Regions from separate parts of the Microbacterium neimengense genome, predicted to be linked through region 2. Evidence: predicted binding sites of a transcription regulator. Region 2 holds the regulator's gene; each other region holds the start of a gene.

Evidence for each region. Region 2 encodes HspR, which represses chaperone genes until heat shock. Its sites were predicted from a motif close to AAGTTGAGTCNNNNNGACTCAACTT; they were not measured.
Region 1: the regulator HspR is predicted to act here: its motif matches at 3,917-3,941, upstream of ACYVJS_RS04865 (Hsp20/alpha crystallin family protein).
Region 3: the regulator HspR is predicted to act here: its motif matches at 3,282-3,306, upstream of ACYVJS_RS15690 (ATP-dependent Clp protease ATP-binding subunit).

What each region holds. Positions count from the first base shown of each region.
Region 1 is NZ_BAAGRK010000003.1:455,697-461,663, forward strand. It holds gene ACYVJS_RS04840 (SDR family NAD(P)-dependent oxidoreductase) at 1-822, opposite strand, end outside; gene ACYVJS_RS04845 (hypothetical protein) at 866-1,180, opposite strand; gene ACYVJS_RS04850 (class I SAM-dependent methyltransferase) at 1,235-2,029, opposite strand; gene ACYVJS_RS04855 (helix-turn-helix transcriptional regulator) at 2,028-2,888, shown strand; gene ACYVJS_RS04860 (hypothetical protein) at 2,911-3,219, shown strand; gene ACYVJS_RS04865 (Hsp20/alpha crystallin family protein) at 3,428-3,865, opposite strand; gene ACYVJS_RS04870 (hypothetical protein) at 4,026-5,000, shown strand; gene ACYVJS_RS04875 (long-chain-fatty-acid--CoA ligase) at 5,002-5,967, opposite strand, start outside.
Region 2 is NZ_BAAGRK010000003.1:1,112,132-1,118,098, reverse strand. It holds gene ACYVJS_RS08175 (phosphoglycerate dehydrogenase) at 1-708, opposite strand, end outside; gene ACYVJS_RS08170 (GntR family transcriptional regulator) at 857-1,516, opposite strand; gene ACYVJS_RS08165 (heat shock protein transcriptional repressor HspR) at 1,593-2,036, opposite strand; gene ACYVJS_RS08160 (DnaJ C-terminal domain-containing protein) at 2,118-3,110, opposite strand; gene ACYVJS_RS08155 (nucleotide exchange factor GrpE) at 3,120-3,692, opposite strand; gene dnaK (molecular chaperone DnaK) at 3,704-5,575, opposite strand; gene ACYVJS_RS08145 (MFS transporter) at 5,837-5,967, shown strand, end outside.
Region 3 is NZ_BAAGRK010000015.1:1,057,935-1,063,901, forward strand. It holds gene ACYVJS_RS15685 (LLM class flavin-dependent oxidoreductase) at 1-627, opposite strand, end outside; gene ACYVJS_RS15690 (ATP-dependent Clp protease ATP-binding subunit) at 700-3,240, opposite strand; gene ACYVJS_RS15695 (EI24 domain-containing protein) at 3,380-4,102, shown strand; gene ACYVJS_RS15700 (hypothetical protein) at 4,182-4,340, shown strand; gene ACYVJS_RS15705 (DUF3817 domain-containing protein) at 4,347-4,811, opposite strand; gene ACYVJS_RS15710 (MarR family winged helix-turn-helix transcriptional regulator) at 4,877-5,338, opposite strand; gene ACYVJS_RS15715 (class I SAM-dependent methyltransferase) at 5,388-5,967, shown strand, end outside.

The DNA.
Region 1 (5,967 bases), 660 kb from region 2:
CCCGAGCATGCGCCCACTGCGCTCGAAGAGATCGCGGGCCAGAGCGGCATCGTCCGCCTGGGCGTGAGTGCGCGCGGGCTTGCGCTTCACGTAGTACTCCCCCGTCGCGTAGTCGCGGCCCGGCTCGCCGTCCGCGAGGTACACGAGGGTATCGGCACCCTTGGGGATGCTGGTCAAGAAGAGCTTCTTGAGGGGCGTCTGGTAGATCAGGCGCATGGGCGAGCTGGGCGCGTTCGAGAAGCTCGTGGCGATGTTGCCCGGATGGAAGGCGACGGCGCCGATGCCCTGCTCCCGATAGCGACGATCGAGCTCCTTGACGTGGAGGATCTGTTCGAGCTTCGCGGTGCCGTAGGCGCGCGTCGCGCTGAAGGAGCGTTCGTTGTCGAGGTCGTCGATGTCGACCTGGCCGAACAGGCGCGCGCCCACGCTGGAGGTGTTGATGATCGTCGCCGTCGAGGCGATGAGGCGGTCCATGAGCAGCTGAGTGAGCAGGAATGGCGCGAGATAGTTCACCTGGAACGTGAGCTCGTGTCCGTCGATCGTGCTCTCGCGTACCTTCCCGAAGATGCCGCCGGCGTTGTTGGCGAGCACGTCGATGCGCTCGTACTGCGTAAGCAGGTCGTCGGCGAGCGCACGGACATCGGCGAGGTCGGCGAAGTCCGCGACGTGCACGCGCGATCCCACATCCCGGGCGATCTGCGCCGTGCGCTCGCGATTGCGCCCGACGGGGATGACAGTGTGCCCCTGTGCGTGCAGCACCCGCGCCGCCTCCCGCCCGATGCCGTCGCTCGCACCGGTGATCACGATCGTCTTGCCCGCCATGGGACCTCCTTCGCCGCGGCTCGCGAAATCCTAGTCCTCCTCCCTAGCGAGGCAGCATGAAGAAGAGCCCGAGGACGGCGAGCAGGAGCGCCGCGATCGAGACCACGAGCGCATGCGCGTTGCCCCCGTATCGCGCGGAGCGCGCAAGAGCGATGATCGCCAGCAGCACCCAGAGCCATGAGGTGAACAGGAACGCCGCCATCGGCATGAGGGCCGCCATGCTGCTCGCGCCGCTCGTGGTCAGCATGATCGTCGAGAAGGACGCCCAGATGATGGCCAAGGGCACGAAGGCGACGTACGCGAGAACGAGATTCAACGCCTGCGGAGGACGCGGGCGGCCACGCTGGTCAGAGCTCATGTCGTCCTCCGGCGTCGATGGGTCGGAAGTGCCACCGTACCCGGTCGGATCCCGTCAGGACACGCGACAGATGATCTCCCCGTGCAGCACCGAGAACCAGCCGTCGTCGGACGCGGCCCACTCGCGCCACCCAGCGGCGATCCGGTCGAGCTCTTCGGCGTCGGTGTCCGGCCCGGCCTCCAGCTGGCGTGCGAGAGCGGACTGACGGATGCGGTCGGCCCAGAGATCACCCCACCACATCCGCTCGTCGGCGCTCGCGTAGCACCAGGTGCTCGATGACGCGCTGATGTCGGTGAGCCCTGCCTCCCGCGCCCAGGAGAGGAGGCGTCGGCCGGCATCCGGTTCGCCGCCGTTGGCGCGTGCCGCCGCCTGATACAGCTCCAGCCAGCGGTCCATCTCGGGCAGCTGCGGCCACCACGCGAACCCGGCGAAGTCGGCGTCGCGCACCGCGACGATCCCGCCGGGCCGGGTCACTCGCGCGAGTTCCCGCAGCGCCTGCACCGGATCGGCGATGTGCTGCAACACCTGATGGGCGTGCGCCACGTCGAACGAGTCGTCGTCGAACGGCAGAGCGTGCACGTCGGCGATCCGCACGTCGATGTTCGACGCTCCGCGCTCGTCCACCGTCGCACGGGTCAATGCCGCCTCGTCCTTCCCGATCTCGGTCGCGGTGACGTGGGCCACGCGCTCCGCGAGGTCGACCGTGATCGTGCCGGGCCCGGCCCCCACATCCAGCAGCCGGTCGTCGGACCCGAGAAACGGCAGGAGGTACGCGGCGGAGTTCTCGGCGGTGCGCCAGCGGTGCGATCGCAGGACGGATTCATGGTGACCGTGCGTGTAGGTGGACATGCCTCCACATTCCGTCTTCGAGGCGCCGCCATGGAAGACCGTACTGTTCATAGGAGCGATCCACCCACCCAGCCGAGAGGAGCCGGTCATCTCGAACGAACTCGGCGATTTCCTCCGCGCTCGCCGTCAAGACAGGGCGCTCGCGCCCGACCACGACACCCCCGGCGCCCGGCGGACTCCGGGCCTACGCCGGGAAGAGGTCGCGACCCGCGCCGGGATCAGCGTCGACTACTACATCCGTCTGGAGCAAGGACGCGAGTCCCACCCGAGCGACGCGGTGATCTCCGCCCTCGCCGACGCCCTCGCGCTGTCGCCGGATGCGGCCCGACACCTCGTGCGGCTTCGCGACGCCAACGCCGCACCTGCCGAACCGACGGCGGACACCGACCTCGTCCCGCGGATGTCCGCTCTCGTCGCAGCGGTCCGCCCGCAACCCGCGTACGTGCTCGACAGGTTCAGCACGATCGTCGCAGCGAACGAGGAGGGGATGTCGCTGTACGCCGGACTCGCCGAGCTTCCACCGGAGCAGCGCAACACCTGCCGTTACCTGCTCACAGATCCGCGCGCCCGTGAGACGTTCCTCGACTGGGAGGATCTCGCTCGCGGCGCCGTCGCCCACCTCCGCGCGGCGAACGTCGACCGCCTCGACGACCCGCGCCTGGGTGAGCTTGTGCGCGAACTCGGGGCGCGCAGCGAGCAGTTCGCGGCGTGGTGGGGCGGGCACATCGTCGAGCGGCGCCGGGGCGCGACCACCCGCATCCGCGGACTCGACGGCGTCGTCGTCGAGCGGAGCTACGAGATCCTCCATCTGCCGGACGACGCCGTGCGCCTGACGATCTGGCTCCCGCCGGCGGCGTGAGCGCCCGACCTACACTCGTGCCATGAGTGCGTTCCTCCCCGGTTCCCGCGGCACACAACCCTGCCCTCATTGCGGCGCCCAGGTCGCGCAGTCGGACCGGTACCCGGAGTACCTCTGCGGCGAGTGCGAGGCCCGCGCCGTGGATGCGGACGGCGCCCGCGTCACCGGGTCGAACGCATCGTTCGGCGGCGGGTTCGTCCTGCATTGGCCGAACGGGGAGCATGAGTCGCTCCCCTGCGCCTCGGCACGGGTGTGGGTCGATGGCCGCGAGTGGGAGTACTCCGAGGCGCGCTTCGGCGGGGTGCTGATCACGCCGGTACGGGAACGCTAACCCGGCAGTCGGCTATGCGTCAGCAAAGAATCACGAAAAGGTAACGGAAACCTCTTCCCCTCCGTTATCTCACCGTTATAGAGTGCTCGCACGGTAGTTGTTTTGCTGTGGCAGCTACCGACATGTGATTGCAGGACACTCTTGGTGCAAAGGGACAAGGGCCGGTCGGAAGCCTCTCCGACCGGCCCTTACTGCTGTCCGCGATACGTCAGCTCTGCGACTCCGAGACCTGCAGCGCCGGAGCATCGTCACCCGTGGCGATCTCGACCTTGCGCGGCTTGGCCTTCTCGCTGACGGGGATCGTGACGCTCAGCACACCGTTGCGGTAGCTCGCCGAGATCTTCTCGGTGTCGAGCCCCTGACCGAGGCTCAGCTGACGCAGGAAGGTACCCGACGTCCGCTCGCGCGTGATCCAGGTCACGCCATCACCCGCCGACAGCGTGCGCTCGGCGCGGATGGTGAGCAGCTGACCGTCGATGTCGACGTCGACCGACCCGGGGTCGATGCCCGGCAGGTCGGCGGTGAGGACGTAGTGGTCGCCGTCACGGTAGAGGTCCATCGGCATCTGCCGAGGGCCGCGCCGTGCGGTGTCGAAGAACGTGTTCGCCATGCGCTCCAGGTCACGGAGCGAGTCGTATGCAGCCATAGTCGTCTCCTCTCGAGCGGGATCGGATGTGGGATCCGACCCGTAGTCCATAAGTTGAGCCCCCTTGACTCAACAATCACAGATTAGCACTCTCACATGGAGAGTGCCAGTTCCCGCAGGCAGCTCTGGAGCACCGTCGGCGCCCTCATAGAATCGCCCCGTGACCCCCTCCACAGAGGCGGCGACCCGGCCGCCTCTGCTGCGGAGGATCGCCCTGAACCCGCTGATCTGGGCGGCCGCCTGCGGCGTGGCCGCCCTACCCGGATACCTCACCGACGGTGGGTTGTTCTCGTACCTGATGACGATCATCGCGGGCGCGCTGTGCGGAATGTGGTTCGTGAACCTGACGGGGCGATTGCCGCATCCAACCGGCGCGATCGTCCACCTCCTGGTGTCCATCGCCCTCGCGCCGGCGATCTACGCATCGATCGAGCTCCTTCCGCCGCTCTTCGCGCCCGGCGCACCGCAGGCGATCTACGCGGGGCTGCTGCTCGCATTGCCGCCCGCGGCCGGTTGGGTCTGGCTCACCCTCCTCAATCGCGTCATCACCTTCCTGCCCGGGAAGACACGGTCACAGCCGCGGCAGCCGCTGGCGTGGGAGAACGACGGCGATGCCGTCGTCATCCGATTCCGGGCGATACCGATGCGGATGCGGGAACTCACCGCGTGGATGGTCGCCACCATCGTCGCGACGGGAGCGGTCGTCACGACGGCGCTCATCATGTTCAGCACCATCGTCGAGCGGCTCGGACCCCGCATGCTGATCCTCGCGCTCGGGGCGCTCTTCGCCTTCCCCGCCTACCTCATCGTCACCGCGCTGCTGCGCCGGCGCTCGGTCGAGGCGAGCGTGCGCGTGTCACGCGACCGGATGTGGATTACGGCAGGCGGGACGACGCGCGCGCTTCGGCTGAGCGAGATCGAGCGGCTGCGATGGGGCACCAAAAGCGACTACGCGCGGCTCGAGGTCACCGCACCGGGGGTCGACCTGACCCTGCTGGTGGGCATCGCGAAGCAGGCGGACGGCGTGGCGTCCGAGCTGCCTCCCCTGCCGGCGCGAACGCTCCGCCTTGCCCAGACCGAAGGCCTCGAGAAGACCACCTCACGCCGCGGCTTGGTGACCCTCTCGCGCGCCTGAATCAGCGGGCCGAGAGGCGCTCGCGGACGACGCGGCGCAGCACCTTGCCGATCTGCGAGCGCGGCAGGTCCTCCACCTGGACGATGCGCTTGGGCACCTTGTACGAGGTGATGTGCGTGCGCGCGAAGTCGCGCAGGGCGGCCGCGTCGAAGACGGCGCCTTCCCGGGCCACGATGGCGGCCACCACGTCCTCGCCGCCGGAGGGACGCGGAATGCCCACGACGGCCGCCTCCGCCACATCCGGGTGGAGCAGCAGCACCTGCTCCACCTCGGTCGGGCTGACATTGAAGCCGCCTGTGATGATGAGTTCTTTGACGCGGTCGATGACGGTCACGAAGCCGTCCTCGCTCACCGTCACGATGTCGCCGGTGCGCAGCCATCCTCCGGGAAGCAGCACGGCCGCGGTCTCGTCGGGCTGCTGCCAGTAGCCCTGGAACACCTGCGGGCCGCGGATGAGCAGCTCCCCCGCCTCTCCGGCCGGGCGGTCGACCCGCGGATCGTCGGGGTCGACGACCCGGATCTCGGTGCTCGGGAACGGGACTCCCACGGTGCCGGGGCGCCGCGAGGGCCCGATCGGGTTGCCGAGCGCGACCGGCGAGGTCTCGGTCATGCCGTAGCCCTCCACGAGAAGTCCGCCCGTCGCCTCCTCCCAGCGCGTCACCGTGGGCACCGGCAGGCTCGTCGCCCCGGAGATGGCGAAGCGGATGCTGGACAGATCGACGCCCTTACGGGTGCTGGCCCGCGAGAGCGCGTCGTAGATCGGCGGCACGGCGGGCAGGAACGTGGGCTTCGAGGTGGCGGAGGCAGCGACGACCGCATCCACGTCGAACTTCGGGAACAGCACCACACGCGCCCCCAGGGAGATGGCGAAGGTGAGGCAGAGGGTGAGCCCGTACGCGTGGAACAGCGGGAGCACGGCGTAGAACACCTCGCCGCCCTCGGTGAGGCCCGGCACCCACGCGCGCCC
Region 2 (5,967 bases):
CCCGGCGATCAGGTCGTCGTCGACGGTGTGGTGCGTGTCGGGGGTGTGGGGCGCGTGAACCGAGACGATGTCGACGTCGCGCACGACATCCGTGACGCGGTCGACGAGGCGCACGCCCAGACGCTCGGCCGTCTGCCGGTCGGCGAACGGGTCGAAGGCCACGAGGTCGACGTCGAAGCCGGCGAGGCGGCGTGCGACGGTCTGCGCGATGGCGCCGAAGCCGATGAGGCCGATGCTCTTTCCCGCAAGCTCGCGGCCGACGTAGCGATCCCATCGACCGTTCTTGGTCGCCGCGTCCAGCTCGGGGATGCGGCGCAGCAGCGCCAGCATGAAGCCGATTGCCAGTTCGGCGACCGCCGCGGCGTTGCCGCCGGGAACGTTCACGACGCGGATGTCACGGGCGCGGGCTGCGTCGAGGTCGATGTTGTCGAGCCCCACGCCGAGGCGGGAGATGATCTGCAACCGGCCGGCGCGCTCGAGCGCGGCGGCGTCGTAGACCTCGACGCCGGCGACGGCGGCGTCGGCATCCGCGATGCGCGCGTGGAGCTCCTCGGCCGTCCACGGCACGGTGGACTCGTTCTCGACGAGCGTGAAGCCGTGCTCGAGGAGCAGCGCGCGGCCGGAGGCGCACAGGGCCGGGTAGCGAACCGGTCCGACGATGACGGTGCGACCTGCACCCACCGGTGCGGTCGAATCGTGTCCTGCCATCTGGGAGCCCCTCCTCGAAACGGGTCAGGGCTGCTCCAGGCGGAGCGACCGGTCACCGTTGAACGATCTGTTTTCTGTTAACAGTCAACATAGGACAGCAAACGGGCCGTGTCAAATACCCGTGGCGCGGGTATCGACGACGTAGCCGTCAGTGAGCGGCGTCGGGAAGGCTGCGCAGAGCGTCGCGCACGTGCCCCTTGGCCAGCGTCAGATGCAGGTGCAGTCGCTTGACCGCGGCATCGGCGTCCCCGGTACGGATCACATCGAGAAAGCCCTGATGATCGGCGGTTGCCGAGGCGATGTCGCTCGTGTCGCTGAGCTCGAACAAGATGGCGAAGATGCGCTGGTACGGGCGCCACGCTTCCATGAGCCGACGGTTGCGCGCGTTGACGTAGAAGCTCGTGTGGAACTGCATGTCCGCATCCGCGAAACGCTCGCCGTCATTGCTCTCGGCGGCGGCGGCCATGTCGTCGACGATCGCCTGGACCCTGTCCCAATCCTTCGAGCTGGCGTTGGCGATGGCGAGGCGGATGGCGAGGGACTCGAGCACCTCGCGCAGCATGTACAGCTCCTCGATGTCGGTCATGCCCACAGCGCGCGTGTAGATGCGCTTGCGGCGGTCCTCGACCAGACCCTCCGCCTCCAGATGCCGCAAGGCATCGCGCACCGGGCCGCGGCTGACGTCGAAACGCGTCGCGAGGGCGTCCTCGGCGAGGTGCGTGTCGGCGGGGATGATCCCCTTGATGATCTCGACGCGAAGACGGTGGGCTATCTGGTCACCCATGGCGAGGGGGCGGAGATCGGACACGAGCACCTCACTGTCGTCGGTTAACAGTCAGCGTTGCATCGTGCTCGTCCGCGGGTCAAATCGCCGCGCGGTGGACTCAGTTCCCGGGCGGCAGCTCGCGCCGGGGTCTCCACACCACGATCTCGGTGGAGCGACGCACGCGCGTGCCCGAGCGCAGCGGGACCACGGAGCCCGAGGGGCCGGCGGCGAACACGCGCGCTCCGGGCCGCCGCTCGAGCTCAGCGCGCATCGCGTTCTCGAGGTCTCGCACGCGGCCGTGAAGCTCTCGCACGCGATTCTCGAGCTCGATGATGCGGGCGATGGCGGGCAGGCTCATGCCGTCCGCCGACAGGCGCGACACCTCGCGCAGCTGTTCGATGTGGCGCACCGAGTACCGGCGCGAGCCGCCCTTGGTGCGTCCGGGCACGACCAGACCCAGCCGGTCATACTGACGCAGTGTCTGCGGGTGCATGCCGGCGAGTTCCGCGGCCGTCGCGATCGCGAACACCGGCGCCTCGTCGTCGATCTCGTTCTCGTCCATCCCGCTCACCTCCTTGCCCCGATCGTGTCGTCAACCGCGGGTGCGCATCCGGATCCGGATGCGGCACCCGCGGTTCATTCGTCAGTTGCGCGCCTTGGCCATCAGCTCGGCGCGTGGGTTCTCCTTGGGCTCGAGCTCCTGGAAGCGTTCGAGCGCCTCCTTGGCCGCGTCGTCGAGGTGGGCGGGAACCGCCACCTGCACCTCGGCGAGCAGATCGCCCGTGCCCTTCTGGGTGTGGACGCCGCGCCCCTTGACCCGCAGGACACGACCGGACGGTGTGCCCGGGGCCACACGCAGGCGCACGGGATCACCGCCCAGGGTGGGGACCTCGATCGTCGCGCCGAGCACGGCCTCCGTGAAGGTGATCGGCACGGTCAGGCGCAGGTTGAGCCCATCGCGGGTGAAGACCGGATGCGGCCGCACCGAGACCTGCACGACGATGTCTCCCGCCTCGCCGCCGTCGGGCGAGGGACGCCCGCGGCCGCGGAGCCGGATCTTCTGCCCGTCGGCGACGCCGGCGGGGATCTTCACCTTGAACGGCTTGCCGTCCTCGCCCTGGAGCGTGATGGTCTCCCCGCCCACGGCCGTCGCGAAATCGAGCGTCGTCCGCGCGGTGACGTCGGCACCCTTGGTGGGGCCGCCGAAGCCGCGGTAACCGCCCGACGTCTGACCGAAGCGGCCCGAGCCGAACGTGCCCCCGCCGCCGCGGTCGAACATCGTGAAGAAGTCCTCGAAGCCGCCCGAGTCGAATTGGCTGCCGCCACGCCCCTGGCCGAAGCGCGAGAACACGTCCTCGAAGCCGCCCGCACCCGCGCCGCCCGCCGTGAAGCGAGCGCCCGAGCCCATGGCGCGCATCTGGTCGTACTCCTCGCGCTGCTCCTTGTCACTGAGCACCGAGTACGCCTCGCTGATCTCCTTGAAGCGTGCCTCTGCCGCCGCATCCCCCGGGTTCGAGTCGGGGTGGTACTGCCGGGCGAGCTTGCGGTACGTCTTCTTCAGATCGGCGTCGGAGACGTCCTTCGCGACGCCGAGCACCGCGTAGAAGTCCTTGTCGAACCAGTCTTGACTGGCCACGTTCTCCTCCTAGTCCGCCGGCACGGCGACCACGACCTTCGCGGGGCGCAGCTCGACGGAGCCGAGTCGGTAACCGACCTCGACCACCTCGAGGATCGTCGCCTCGGTCTGGCCGGGTGTCGGCTGCTGGAAGATCGCCTCGTGCTGCTGGGGGTCGAACGCATCGCCGGCCGCACCGTAGGTGACCAAGCCCATGCGCTCGGCAACGCCGCGCAGCTTCTCGGCGATCGCCGCGAACGGGGTGCCATCGGCGAGATCGCCGTGCTTGGCGGCACGGTCGAGATCGTCGAGCACGGGCAGCAGGTTCTTGGCGACCGAGCCCTTCGCGCGCTCGATCTCCACCTCCCGCTGCTCCTCGGTGCGACGCCGGTAGTTGGCGTACTCGGCCTGCAGGCGCTTGAGGTCTCCCAGCAGGTCGGGGTCCTCCGCAGCCGCATCCGCGTTCTGCTCGGCACCCAGGATGTCGTCGACCGTCAGTTCCGGCTCCTGCGAAGCGGGGTCGGAGGCGTGCGCCTCCGACCCCTCCTCGCCGGGCCGAACCTCGTCGCCGTCGTCCGGCTGTTCGAAGTTCTTGTCCGTCATGGTCGTATCTCTTATTTCTTCTCGTCCTCGTCGTCGACGACCTCGGCGTCGATGACGTCCTCCTCGGGGTTCGGCGTGGTGCCGCTGCCCGGGTCGGTGGCGGACGGGTCGGCGGGCTGACCCTCGGCCTGTGCGGCCTGGTAGAGGGCCTCGCCCAGCTGGCTCTGGCTCTGGTTGAGCTTGTCGAACGCGGTCTTGACCGCGTCGTCGTCCTCACCGGCGAGCGCCGCCTTCAGCGCGTCGACGTCGGCCTGCACGGAGTCCTTGACCTCGGCGGGCAGCTTGTCGGCGTTCTCGGAGATCAGCTTGTCGACGGAGTACGAGAGGGTCTCGGCCTGGTTGCGGGTCTCAGCCGACTCGCGCCGCTTCTTGTCCTCTGCAGCGTGCTCCTCGGCCTCGCGCACCATGCGCTCGATGTCCTCCTTGGGAAGCGACGAGCCGCCCGTGATGGTCATCGACTGCTCCTTGCCGGTGCCCTTGTCCTTCGCCGACACGTGGACGATACCGTTCGCGTCGATGTCGAAGGTGACCTCGACCTGCGGGATGCCGCGGGGGGCCGGGGCGATTCCGGTCAGCTCGAACGTGCCGAGCGGCTTGTTGTCACGGGTGAACTCGCGCTCGCCCTGGAAGACCTGAATCGCGACCGACGGCTGGTTGTCGTCGGCGGTCGTGAAGGTCTCGCTGCGCTTGGTCGGGATGGCCGTGTTGCGCTCGATGAGCTTGGTCATGATGCCGCCCTTGGTCTCGATACCGAGGCTCAGGGGGGTCACGTCGATGAGCAGGACGTCCTTGCGCTCACCCTTCAGCACGCCGGCCTGCAGGGCGGCGCCGACGGCGACGACCTCGTCCGGGTTGACGCCCTTGTTGGGCTCCTTGCCTCCGGTGAGCTTCTTGACGAGCTCGGTCACCTGCGGCATGCGGGTCGAACCGCCGACCAGCACGACGTGGTCGATGTCGTCGACCTTGATGCCGGCCTCACGGATGACGTCGTCGAAGGGCTTCTTCGTGCGGTCGAGGAGGTCCTTGGTGAGGTCCTCGAACTTGGCGCGCGAGAGGGTCTCGCTCAGCGAGACGGGACCCGAGTCGGTCAGCGACAGGTACGGGAGGTTGATCGAGGTCGAAGTCGAGCTCGACAGCTCCTTCTTCGCCTGCTCCGCGGCCTCCTTGAGGCGCTGCAGCGCGATCTTGTCGCTGGAGACGTCGACACCGGTCGTGTCCTTGAACTGCTTGATGAGGTAGTCGACGACGCGCTGGTCCCAGTCGTCACCACCGAGGCGGTTGTCGCCGGCGGTGGAGCGCACCTGGATGGTCGAGAAGTCGTCGTCCTTGCCCACCTCGAGCAGGGACACGTCGAAGGTTCCGCCACCGAGGTCGAAGACGAGGATGAGCTCGTCCTCCTTGCCGCGGTCGAGGCCGTAGGCCAGGGCCGCCGCGGTGGGCTCGTTGATGATGCGCAGGACGTTCAGGCCCGCGATCTCGCCGGCCTCCTTCGTGGCCTGGCGCTCGGCGTCGTTGAAGTACGCGGGCACGGTGATGACCGCATCCGTGACGCTGTCACCGAGGTACTGCTCGGCGTCGCGCTTGAGCTTCTGAAGGATGCGGGCCGAGATCTCCTGCGGCGTGTACTGCTTGCCGTCGATCGCCTGCGTCTTCCAGTCGGTGCCCATGTGGCGCTTGACCGAGGTGAGCGTGCGGTCGACGTTGGTGACGGCCTGACGCTTGGCGGTCTCGCCCACGAGAACCTCGCCGTCCTTGGTGAAGGCGACGACGGACGGGGTGGTGCGGAAGCCTTCGGCGTTCGCGATGACCTTCGGCTCGCCGCCCTCGAGGACGCTGACGACGGAGTTCGTCGTACCGAGGTCGATACCTACTGCACGGGGCATGTGTTTCCCTCTCCCTTTGCAAGGGCCCTCACGGATGCGACGGCCCGATGTGTGTGAAATCTGCTCGCCGACTCAGGTTGAGCCGCGATGACTCAAGGATAGACACATCGAACCTGAGCGTCAAGTGAACTTGATATGAATGCGCTCAACTTTGCTCCTCGGGGATGCCGGTGGCAACGGTTACGCTGAGCGCACCGCGACGACGAGGGCCGGCGCATCCGCGGCACCGGCTGTTCACCGAGAGGTCCTACCGTGCCCGATATGTCCGACAAGCCTGCGCCGGCCCCCGCGGAAGCTGAGGCGGCCTTCGCCGCTGGTACCCCGACCCCCGCACGCACCCGCGGCGGGCCCGTGATCGCCTGGGGGCTGTGGGACTGGGGATCCGCGGCCTT
Region 3 (5,967 bases), on a different contig from region 2:
GCTGATCACCGTGTCGCGCGCGCTGAAACCGAGGCGGGCGAAGTTGGCGGCGTAGGCGGGGTAGCCGGCATACGCATCGGCCTCGGCGAGCAGCCGCGGCGACGCCGCCGCATCGAGCGCCGTTCTCACGTAGAGGATGGTGCGACTGTCCGGCTCGCGCTGCGCGGCGGCGGCATCGGGGGTCAACCAGTTGAGCAGCTGGCCGTCGGCGACCGATGTCGCGAGCCGGCGCATCCGGGGGCCGAGGGCGCCGACGACGACCTGCGCTCCGGGCACGCCCGCGCGCAGGGCCTCAATCCCCTGCTCCACGAGTGCCAGCTGATGCGTGGGCGCGGACCCCGAGCCGATGCCCACGGTGAGCCTGCCGGCCGGAAGATCCGCGGCCTGCAGCGCGAATACGAGTGAGTCCGGCTCCCGGCGATCCAGCGGCACGACCCCGGTGGCAAGCACGATCCGATCCGTGACCGTCGCCGCGGCGGCGAGCGCCGCCACCGCGTCGCCGCCCGGAGTGTCGTTCACCCAGAGCGTCGCAAAGCCGGCCTGCTCTGCAGCGGGGGCCAGTCGAGCGATGAGATCGGGACCGAGGGCCCCTGCAAGTCCGAGAGAGAGCCGCGCGGGAAGCACCATCCTCTCAGCCTGCCCCGCGCATACGACGACCGCCACCCCTTGCGCACGGCAAGGGGTGGCGGTCCGGTCGAATCAGGCGGCGACGGCGGTGCGGGTCAGGGCAGCGGCGACCGGCCGACCGTCGACGACATCGATGCGCACGGCACCCTGGTCGGTCAGTTCGCCGGAGACGAGCAGGTCGGCGATGCGGTCATCGATCTCCCGCTGGATGAGCCGGCGCAGCGGGCGGGCTCCGTACTCGGGCTCGTACCCGTGCTCTGCCAGCCAGTCCACGACGGCGTCGGTCGCCTCGAACGCGATCTCGCGCCGCGCCAGGCGGGATGCGCTCTGCTCGAGCAGGAGCGACACGATGCTGCGCAGCTGCGCCTTCTCGAGCTTGCGGAACAGCACGATCTCGTCGATGCGGTTCAAGAACTCGGGACGCATCGCCTCACGGAGCTTGCCCATGACGCGGGCGCGCAGCTCGCTCTCGTCGCCGAAGCCGGTGACCCCTCCGCCGTCGGCGATGAACCCGATCGCACCGGAGCGCGATGCGAGGAACTCGCTGCCGATGTTCGAGGTCATGATGACGACGGTGTTGCGGAAGTCGACCGTACGGCCCTGACCGTCGGTCAGGCGTCCGTCGTCGAGCACCTGCAGGAGCAGGTTGAACACGTCGGGGTGCGCCTTCTCGATCTCGTCGAACAGCACCACGGAGTACGGTGCGCGGCGCACCCGCTCGGTCAGCTGCCCCGCCTCGTCGTATCCGACGTACCCGGGAGGGGCCCCCACGAGACGCGAGACGGTGTGGCGCTCGCCGAACTCGCTCATGTCGAAGCGGATCACGGCGTTCTCGTCCTCGAAGAGAGAGGATGCGAGAGTCTTCGCGAGCTCGGTCTTACCGACGCCCGTGGGGCCGAGGAACAGGAACGAGCCCACCGGTCGGCGGCTGTCGCCCATGCCGGTGCGGTTGCGACGGACGGCCGTCGCGACGGCGGTGACCGCCGCATCCTGACCGATCACCCGGGCGTGCAGCTCGGACTCGAGTCCCGCCAGGCGTCCACGTTCGCTCTCGGTCAGACGCGACACCGGAATGCCGGTGCTGCGGCTGATGACGGCGGCGATGTGCTCGACGTCCACGACCTGCTCGCCGCGTACGGCGTCACGTCGCGTCGCGTCGTCGATACGACGCTGCACGTCGGCGATCTCGTCGCGCAGACGCATCGCGTCCTCATAGCGCTCGGCCGCCACGGCGGAGTTCTTGTCCGCCTCGAGCGTGGCCAGCTGAGCCATCAGGTCGGACACGTCGACCGCGACACCCAAGCGCAGGCGAAGGCGTGCTCCGGCCTGATCGATGAGATCGATCGCCTTGTCCGGCAGGACGCGGTCGCTCAGGTAGCGGTCGCTCAGTTCGACGGCGGCGCGCAGCGCGTCGTCGGTGTAAGTGATGGCGTGGTGCTGCTCGTAGGCGGGACGCAGCCCATGCAGGATGCGCACCGCATCCTCGACCGACGGCTCCCCCACCTTCACAGGCTGGAACCGGCGCTCCAGCGCCGGGTCCTTCTCGATGGTGCGGTACTCGGCGAGGGTGGTCGCACCCACCAGGTGCAGGTCGCCGCGAGCCAGGCGGGGCTTCAGAATGTTGCCGGCGTCCATGGCGCCGTCGCTACCGGCGCCCGCGCCGACAACGGTGTGCACCTCGTCGATGAAGACGATCAGCTCGCCCTTGCGCTCGGCGATCTCGCTCATCGTCGCGGTCAGGCGCTCCTCGAAGTCGCCGCGGTAACGCGCGCCCGCCAGCATCGCCGGAAGATCCAGCGACACCACGCGGCTGCCGCGCAGCTGCTCGGGCACCTCACCCGACACGATCGCCTGGGCGAGCCCCTCGACGATGGCGGTCTTTCCGACGCCGGCTTCACCGATCAACACGGGGTTGTTCTTCGTGCGGCGGCTGAGGATCTCGATGGTCTGCTCGATCTCGTCCGCTCGGCCGATCACCGGGTCCAGCTCCCCCGCCTCGGCGAGGGAGGTGAGATCGCGCCCGTACCGCTCCAGCATGGTCGCGGGCTCGGATGCGGCTGCCTGCTCCGGGGATCGCTCGGCGCCGGTGACGGTCTCCCGCACGCTCTGCGTGAGCGCCTCCGCCGTGACTCCGGCGCGGGCGAGGATCTGCCCGGCGGGCGTGTCCTGTGCGAGCACGAGCGCGAAGAAGAGGTGCTCGGGGTCGATGTAGGTCGATCCGGAGGAACGCGCCACCTGGAACGCGTGGAACAGCGCGCGCTGCACGGATGTGGTCACCACCGCGCTGTCGACGTCGGCGACATCGGCGCTGGCGGGCAGGCGCTGCTCGGACTCGCGCACGATGCTCTCCGGGTCGACGCCGAGGCGGGCGATCGCATCTCGCACCTGGTCGACGCGAACGATCTCGCGGAGCACGTGCAACGCATCGAGTTCGTGCTGTCCACGCGCGAGCGCGAAGCGCCCGGCATCCTGCAGCGTCTCCTGCGTGCGTGCGCTGAGGTAGCGCGACAGGTCGATCGACCGTGCCGCACGTCCGCGCTCACCTGCGAGGTAGCGCGAGAGGAAGTCGTCGAAGGCGTCACGGCCCTCGTCGGGGGTGAGATCTTCAGGCATCTGTTCTCCTGATCGGGTTCGGGGTGCCGCTCTGCAAAACGGAGTTGAGCGACGACACATCAAGTTCAACACGCGGAGGGTGAGGGTATTCCCACTACGCTCGTCCCAGCGCGAGCCGGAAGGGGATCGAGTGAACGAGATGCTGCGCGGCGCGCGTCTGCTGCTCGGTGGATTCGGGTGGTTCACAAGGCGCCCGGGACTGATGCTCCTCGGTCTCGTGCCCGCGCTCATCGTGAGCGCCGTGCTCACGGTGGCCCTCGTGGCACTGGCATCGGCCTTGGCCCCGCTCACGGATGCCGTCACGCCGTTCGCCGACGATTGGCCCGCCATCTGGGCCATCGCGTTGCGCGTCGCGCTCGGCGTCGCGGTCTTCGCCGGCGCGCTCCTGCTGGCGGCGACGACGTTCACCGCGCTGACCTTGATCGTCGGCGAACCGTTCTACGACAGGATCTGGCGCAGCGTCGAGATCGCCGACACCGGCACCGCGCCCGAACACGACCCGGGCTGGCGCGCGGCCCTTGCGGATGCGACGAGTCTCATCGTGCGCGGTGCGCTCGCGGCCGCGCTCGCTTTCGCGCTCGGCTTCATCCCTCTCATCGGCGGCGTTATCGGCACAGCGACCGGCGTCCTGCTGTCGGGCTGGATCCTCGCGGACGAGCTCTCGGGCCGTGCGCTGACCGCGCGCGGCATCGATCGCCGCAGCCGGCGCCGCCTGCTGCGAGCAGCCCGCGGCCGAGCACTGGGCTTCGGCATCATGACGCAGCTGTGCTTCCTGGTCCCCCTCGGCGCGGTGTTCACGATGCCCGCGGCGGTCGTGGGCGCGACCCGCCTCGCCGCGAGCGTGCGGGAGACCGAGGCGTAGCTCCGTTCAGCGACGCGGATGCGGTCGGTCCGCGCGCAGGCGAGCCGGTACTCTGGAGGGAGTCTTCCGAAGGAGTGCCATGTACATCGTGTCCCTGCTGCTGTTCCTGCTCGGGATGTTCGCGTTCGGCATCTCGTTCTCGGTGCCCGGTTTCCAAGCCGTCATCTTCGTCGCCGGCATCCTGCTGATCTCGGCCGCGATGGCGCTGCCGATCCACCTGCGGGCTCGCGCGAAGTAAGTCCGCTCAGGCCCGACCACCGGGAGGGCCGATCACGAGCAGCGCCGCGAAGGTCACCACCACGGCGGCGGCGATCACCACGGCCGACAACACCGGCCGACGCAGCACGGAGCGCAGCACACGGTCGTGCCATGCCGCATCACGCGGGTCGGAGCCGGCCTGCAATCGCCATGCGCCGAGCAGTCGACCGGTCCTCGACAGCCACAGCTCGACGGGCAGCGTCGCGTAGGGCACGACCGCACTGACCAGCGCCACGATCGTCACCCCGCCACTCCATCGCTGGTTCTTGGCGACCAGGATCACCGTCGCGCCGTACGACAGGAAGATGAACCCGTGGATGCCGCCGCCGACCGTCACGGCGGGCGCGAAGCCCGTCACTGCGCGCACGATGAGCCCTCCGATCAGCAGGGTCCACGAGACCATCTCGGCGATGGCGAGAGTGCGGAACAGGGCGTAGGGCGTGCGGAACACGGGCGACTCCGGAGGTGGATCTGAGCGCTCGAGTCGGCGCTCTCCGCAGCCTAGACCGATAATCTTCAGTCTTGCTGAAGGATCTCTCCGAACGGCTGCTCGTGCAGTCCGTGCAGGGCGGATGAGAGCGCGGGGACACCGGCGCCGAACACCTCATCGAGCGCCGCGAGACGCGCATCCGCCTCGGCGAGCGCGGCCGCGCCCTTCGTCGTCACACGCAGATCGGATGCGGCGCCCGCGTGCGCGGTGGCGTCCTCGACCAGCCCCTCGCCGGCGAGCGTCTTGACGGCGGTGTGCGCCGTCTGCACCGTGATCTGGGAGCGGCGGGCGAGTTCGGAGAACGAGATGCCCGGCGTCGCCTGCACGTGGGCGAGAAGACCGTACTTGCGGGTCGTGAGTCCGAGGTCCTTCAGGGCTGCGTTCAAGCGCGCGTCCCACACGGCGGAGACCGTCAGAAGGGCGATGACCGGACTGAACGGCGGGCGCTGCCCGGAGGGCTGCGGCGCCCCATGCGTCTTATCGGCCATCTGACCATCGTATCCGTCGGCACCCCGCGGCGGCCGGTAGCGTGAGGGGGTGGAGTTCCGGTTCGACGCGATGCGACGCTGGCCCGACGTCGAGGCACCCGATCTCGTCGCGGTCGACGCTGCCGATCGGCTCCTGCTCGACGAGTCCGCCGCCTGGCGCGCGGGAATGAGCGCGGATGACATCGCCGTCATCGGCGACGAGTACGGCGCGCTCGCACTCGGCGCAGCGGCCACAACCGCCGGCGTCGTGCGAGTGCACCAAGACGCGCTCACCGGCGAGCAGGCGCTGGCGGCCAACGCGCAACGGGCGGGCCTCACCGATCGCTACCGGTCGATGGAGCTGACAGGCGCGCTCGTCGCGGGCGCGCGGGCGGTCCTTCTTCGACTCCCCCGCTCGCTCGACGCGTTGGAGGATGCAGCGGCCCTGATCGCCGCGCACGCGGCACGGGATGTCGTCGTGTTCGCCGGTGGACGCATCAAGCACATGTCGACGGCGATGAACGAGGTCCTCCGCCGCTTCTTCGGCACGCTCGATGTCACACACGCCCGCCAGAAGTCGCGTGTCCTGATCGCCCGCGACCCTCTCCACGGCCACGATCCCGAGCCGCGACGCGCCGCGCACGACGGCA